2 regions of the Psychrobacillus sp. INOP01 genome follow, and region 1 is predicted to be linked to the other one. Evidence: predicted binding sites of a transcription regulator. Region 1 holds the regulator's gene; the other holds the start of a gene.
What was found. Region 1 encodes NrdR, which represses ribonucleotide reductase genes. Its sites were predicted from a motif close to AACACNATATATNGTGTT; they were not measured.
Positions count from the first base shown of each region.

Region 2: the regulator NrdR is predicted to act here: its motif matches at 2,232-2,249, upstream of KD050_RS01950 (vitamin B12-dependent ribonucleotide reductase).

Region 1 is NZ_CP073315.1:635,914-639,349, forward strand. Features, by position in the region: gene dnaI (primosomal protein DnaI) at 1-160, opposite strand, end outside; gene KD050_RS03235 (replication initiation and membrane attachment family protein) at 170-1,522, opposite strand; gene nrdR (transcriptional regulator NrdR) at 1,574-2,038, opposite strand; gene speD (adenosylmethionine decarboxylase) at 2,157-2,540, opposite strand; gene KD050_RS03250 (glyceraldehyde-3-phosphate dehydrogenase) at 2,740-3,436, opposite strand, start outside.
Region 2 is NZ_CP073315.1:378,131-381,566, forward strand. Features, by position in the region: gene KD050_RS01950 (vitamin B12-dependent ribonucleotide reductase) at 1-2,200, opposite strand, end outside; gene KD050_RS01955 (lipoate--protein ligase family protein) at 2,360-3,196, opposite strand; gene KD050_RS01960 (rhodanese-like domain-containing protein) at 3,298-3,436, shown strand, end outside.

The DNA of each region.
Region 1 (3,436 bases):
TCGAACTTCGATCTACTATCTCTTTATTAATATCTGCGGAGTTTTCCTCTAAGAACTTCTGAACTCTAGGGTTTTCCAAAACTTCTTTTTTCATATCGTTTAGTCGTGTAGCAAATTCAGGTGATACTACTCTTTTTAAGGTTTCATTAATACGTTCCACTCTTTTCACCTACCTTTTCAAAGTACCTAGCTCTGCTAATAGTTTTTGACGTTCTTCATCTATATTTTGAATACCATTTGTAGTCTTACCTGATGATTTCTTCGTTTCTCCATCTTTCTTATAAAACCAATCAGGCACTTTTTCCTCGCGTGTCGGCTTTTTCGTATATGTTTTTTGTGGAGATCCTTCGTTTTTCCATTTTACATATTGTTCATGTTCGTTTCTAGCAAGCTCCATTGCTTCTTTGGCTGTTTTGACATCCTTCCGCATCCAATGGGAAGCGATTTTCTCAGCATAGTTTTTTGTGAGTTTCATGTCTGTACGTAGTAATACATATTGTAACAAAACATTGACGACTCCGATTGGCATTTTAAAGTGTGTTACAAAATGGTTAGCTAACTGAACATCTGCGAGAATCGGCTCTTTTCCGTTCGCGATATCCTTCAATACCGATACGGGTGGCGTTGTTTCTAAATAATGGATTAACTCACCTTCCTTTGTTAAAGGCCCGGTAGGTTCCATAGGTTCGACTTTCTTTTCAATTTTTTCAATTACAGGCGCAACTTTAGAAACAGTCAGCTTATAATAATCCGCGCACGCTTTTTTTAATCTCGCTTCTGATAAATGTAGTTCATCATCTAACGCAAGAATAACTACTTTTTGCATTTCCACCGGACTTAATTTATATAAAAAAGCAAGTTTGGCAATTACTTCTCTTGCTTCTATTGTCATCGCTGATTTAGGTACTAATTGCTCGGAAAGACCCTCTTGAAGTAACGAAAAATCAAATTCGTCATAATAAAAAGGGACAGAAGATTTTCTTTCCTTCGATTCGAAATTTTCATCGAAAGATACAGTATTCATTTTAGTAGACGGTTTAAATACATCAACAAAAGTTCTAGAGACGTCTGTGAAACCCTCATTCCAATTGGAACTTTGGATAAAACGATTACGTAATTGTTTAAAAGCATTTTCTCCTACTTTATTGAGCAAAAACATGGATAGTAATGGATCCTTTAAAAATGATTCAGCATCTAAAGGTGCTGCAAGCTCATAATGGAAAACACTCCCGTCTTCCATTGTTTTTTTCCATGTACGTAGAAGACCGATCGCCTCTAGCGCAAGACGGGCATGAAAAATTTTACCTATTGGCATCCCGAGGACATTCATCAGTTGATAATGCGACCAGCGCTCACTGTTATTTTGTTCCCCATCTGCCCAAAGTGTTAAATATAAACTTATGCTTTCTGCTCCAACTAACGGCTGATAAAACAAAGTTAACAATTGCCGATCATAATCTGATAAAGAATATGGTAAGCGAATCATATACAAATCTGCTGGCTGTAGCTCTTTATATAACATCGACAATTGTATCTACTCCTTTAGATTTGATAAATATTAAAATGCTTCTATTTATAATGAAGGATTTTTCTTTAAAATTTCCTTTAATTCATCGATAAATACATTTATATCTTTAAATTGGCGGTAAACGGAAGCAAAGCGGACGTAAGCTACTTCATCTACTTCAGCTAGCTTGTCCATAACGATCTCTCCGACGTCCTCTGACTTCACTTCTGCATTACCCATTCTTCGTAATTCTTTTTCAATGGAGAAAACAATATTTTCTAGTTGTTCTAACGCAACAGGTCTCTTTTCACAAGCACGAATTAGCCCACGCAGCACTTTCTCACGGCTAAACTCTTCTCGAGAACCATCTTTTTTTACAACGATTAGTGGTGTCTCTTCTACTTTTTCAAATGTAGTAAAACGAAATCCACAATCTTCGCATTCTCTCCTTCTTCTGATTGCCTTATTGTCATCCACAGGACGAGAATCGACAACTTTTGTGCCATTATATTGACAAGTTGGGCATCTCATATAGATCTCTCCTAATTCTTCACGGTAGTTTTATGTATCTATTATAACAATATTCTTCATTAAAATCGAAAAAGCAGAGGAATCTCTTCCTCTGCTCACTCAGTCAGGTATAAATTTATTACGCTTGAACTGTCATTCGTGATGCAGGCTTTTTGACCGGTCCCATACCACGTGGCATTTCCAACGTTTCGCGTGTTCCAGCATTAAGAGCATCTGCAATATAGTTAGCTGCGATTGATGGATCTAAATCACCACATGTATACACATCAATGCTCGCATAACCGTGCTCTGGAAAGCTGTGAATCGTTAAATGCGATTCGGAAATAATAACAACTCCACTTACACCTTGTGGTGCAAATTTGTGGAATGCAACTTCTCTGACCTCTGCACCAGATTTTAGTGCAGCATCAACAAATGTTTGCTCGATAAATTGCATATCGTTAAGTTTGTCGAAATCGCACTCCCATAGTTCTGCAATAATGTGACGTCCCATTGTTTCCAATGTCCGTTTCCCCCTTTGATAAGTTTATTTTTAACCTCAAAGTTGACTACCACGGGGGAAAGTTAGTCCAAAGAGGTCCTAACCCTTTAAGTAGTCGGTGTACAAGTAAAGTAACACGATTCTCATTATATGTTGTTTTATTAAATAATGCAAGAGATAATAAATCCTCTTTCTAATTGCTAGAAAGAGGATTGGATAATTATAGAGATGAAGCTACTTTTTTAGTAAGGTCAACCACTCTAGCAGAGTAACCCCACTCATTATCGTACCAGGCAAGAACTTTCACTTTACGGTCCCCAATAACCATGGTTGTTAAACCATCTACTGTAGTAGATAGTGTCGTAGTGTTAAAGTCTATTGACACTAACGGTTCCATTGTAATACCTAAAATGCCTTTCATTGAACCTTCAGATGCTTTAACAAAAGCTTCATTTACTTCTTCGACTGTAACATTTTTTTGTAAGTCCACAACTAAATCTACTAAAGAGACATTCGGAGTCGGTACACGCAATGCCATACCATGAATTTTACCTTGAAGCTCCGGCAGTACAAGTGAAAGTGCTTTTGCTGCTCCTGTTGAGGTTGGAATGATCGATTGACCGCAGGCACGCGCACGACGTAAATCTTTATGTGGATTATCTAAATTATTTTGATCGTTTGTATATGCATGAACAGTTGTCATTAACCCATTTTCAATACCAAACGTGTCGTTCAATACTTTAACTACAGGCGCTAAGCAATTTGTAGTACAGCTAGCATTTGAAATAATATGATGAATTGATGAATCTAATTTATCATCGTTTACTCCCATAACAATTGTTGCATCTTCATTTTTTGCAGGAGCGGTGATTATCACCTTTTTTGCACCAGCTTCGATATGTGCTTTAGCTTTTTCA
Region 2 (3,436 bases), 260 kb from region 1:
AACTGTCGATCCAGCGCTGAATTATACATTGCACATCTGCATGTGCTTCTGGAGCAAGCTCCATAGCAGTAACGAACCAATTCGGAAGATTTTCTTCCTCAGCTGTTTCATTACGCTCTAAATATTCTTGTACAATGTCTGCTTTTACTTCGATGAATTTACCTAAACGCCCACTTCTATAATAAGTGAATGAATAATACGGCTCAAGTCCAGTAGAAACGCCAACCATTGTTCCAGTAGACCCGGTAGGTGCTACAGTTAACAAATGAGAATTCCGAATACCATTTTCTAAAATAGATTGTCGAATTTCTTCCGGCATAGATTCCATAAATCCAGTTTCCGTAAATGCTTTACGTAAGCGTTTTGTTTCCTCTTCTGTTTCACCAGTTAGGAATGGGAAGCTTCCACGCTCAACGGCAAGTCCAGCAGATGTTTCATATGCAGCAATTGCAATTGTTTTAAAGATTTCGTCCACTAAAACATTACCTTCATCAGAACCATACTCTTTTTCACAATAGATTAACAAGTCGGCAAGACCCATAACACCTAAACCTACACGTCTTTCTCCTAGTGCTTGTATTTTATTTTCTTCTAAGAAATATGGAGTTGCATCGATAACGTTATCTTGCATACGTACACCCACACGAACTGTTTCTTTTAACGCTTCATAATCAACTGTTTTTGTTTCTTTATTTGCAAATTGCGCTAAGTTCACAGCAGCCAAGTTACATACAGAATAAGGTGCAAGTGGTTGTTCGCCACAAGGATTAGTTGCGACAACTTTTTGTCCGTACGCTGTTGCATTTGTTTTTTCATTTGCATTATCGATGAAGAAAACACCTGGTTCTGCTGAATAAGTAGCACAAATATTAATCAAGTTCCAAAGCTCTTTCGCTTTTACAGTGCGATAGGTACGAACTTCGTATCCCATTCTTTCCCACTCGCGAACATCGCCGATTTTATGCCAATTTTCATTGTAGAAATCCATCTCTTCCGGTGAATAAGCTTCAGTTGCTGGGAATCGCAAGTCAAAGTCGCCGTCTTCTTCCACTGCCTTCATAAAATCATCAGTAAGCGTGACGGAGATGTTTGCACCAGTCAAAAACTCAGAGTTATGCACAGAATAAGTTCCGCCATCACGTAATTTGGTTTCCGCATCACGTATTATCTCATCATTAAACCCACCTAGACCTGGTATCGTTTTATAATTAGTAATACCTTGATACATGGCTTCTTCTTGGATAGTAAGAGGTTTGAATTTAAGCTTGTCCTTCGCAAGTTGTTTAATCGTTTCATCATTCGTATTTTCAATCAAGAAACGTAAAATACGCGGATTTTGCATTTTCGAAATAATAAACTCTGCAATATCAGGGTGCCAATCTGCTAGCATGATCATTTGTGCGCCTCTGCGTGATCCCCCTTGCTCTACAAGATGAGTAAGTTTAGCAATATCATCTAACCATGAAACAGAACCAGATGATTTTCCGTTCACTCCGCGAGCTAAGGTATTTCTTGGTCTTAGAGTAGAACCGTTTGTACCAACTCCACCGCCACGGCTCATAATTTCCATTACTTGCTTACGGTGGTCACTGATCCCCTCACGAGAATCTGCAACGAATGGCATTACATAACAGTTAAAATAGGTTACATCTGTTCCTGTTCCAGCACCATATAGTACTCGTCCAGCCGGGATGAATTTCAAAGAAACTAGTTGTTGGTAGAATTTCTCAAACCATTCCCCACGTTTTTCTTCTGTTTTTTCTACTGATGCAAGTCCAGTTGCATTTCTTTTTGCAATTTGCTCGTAATAAACTTCAAGAGGCTTTTCAATAACACTTAAAGGACGAGTAATAATTCCAGTCTCGATTTTAACCGCATCGTCAATCGCACTTCGGTAATCTTCTTCGATCTGCACCTCAGCTGTTTTTGCTTGTTCGTTAATAGAAACGATATAGCCTAGACCACGAGCTGGGAATTTAGGATCTTCTTTCACTGTTAAAACGACAAAATCCCCTGCTTTTAACGTTTTCTTTTCTGTATCCTTAAAGGAGTAGCGATCAATCATGACAAGTCTTGACACACCTTTATGTGTAAGTGTCATATCTTGTGTAATGGGGTGTACTTGTGGAAATAGTTGAATATCTTTGTTTAATGCTTCGACATTTAAAGTAAGTTTGGTTTCATTTTTGGTTGTTACCATTTACTCTTCCTCCTTTCTACAAATTGCGATTGACACAATATGTAGTGGTTTTATTAATAATACGACACAACATGTAGAAGGTAAAGCAAATAGATTAGGGATTTTAAATATAAGAACTAATTTCCTATATTTCATTTTTACTATAAGACATTGTTACTTTTATTTTTTAAAATTCCATTCATCATTGTCATATCTTGTCGTCTCTAATTCTTTTACGTAATTTTGCTGTTCTTCCGTTAATTTATATTCTACCAACTCAATCTCCAATGCATCTGCAAATCCTTTTTTAAAGGCAGCTTTACATTCTTCAATCGTTATCGGTTTTGATATTATTTTGTTAATGGAGACAGCTTTTTGAGATAGGCCTTTTCTCACTTTATTTCTTACCTCGTCAGAAGAAAATTTAAACGTCTGTATTAATTTATCTTCATCGAGGTCAAGTAAAATTGCACCATGTTGTAGAATAACACCTTTTTGTCTTGTTTGCGCACTACCAGCAACTTTTTTTCCTTCTACAACTAGTTCGTACCAGCTCGGTGCATCAAAACATACTGCAGATTTTGGTTTTTTTAAATTTTCTTTTTGTTCATCTGTATTGGGAACAGAAAAATAAGCATTTAAACCAAGATTTTGAAATCCTAAGAGTAAACCCTCACTAATAACACGATAAGCTTCTGTAACAGTTGCAGGCATACTCGGGTAGCTCTCTGTAACAATCACACTGTATGTAAGTTCATGTTCATGAAGTACCCCTCTTCCCCCGGTAGGTCTACGCACAAAACCAAGTCCTAATCTTTGCACAGCTTCCATATCAATCTCTTTTTCAACCGTTTGAAAATAACCAATTGATAATGTAGCTGGATTCCATTCGTAAAATCTAATAACCGGTGGAATAAGACCCTCACTATGCCAATCAAGTAATGCTTCGTCCATTGCCATATTATAAGATGGACTACAGGGTCCAGAATTTATGAAGTACCATTTTTCTTTTTCCATCGAATCTCTCCCTTCACAACGTGTATCATTTTATCAAATAGATTGAATTGTATCTAGCACTTCTTTTATAATGAATAGGAAACATAGAAAGGGGAAAGACCGTGTTAGAATTATTGTATTTTGTCATCGCTATACTTGTTGTCCTTTTAGTCTATGCTGGAATCTCAGCATATCGTTTAAAGAAAGCCGTAACTAACCTTACGCAAGAGCAATTCATCGAGGGTTATCGTAAAGCACAGC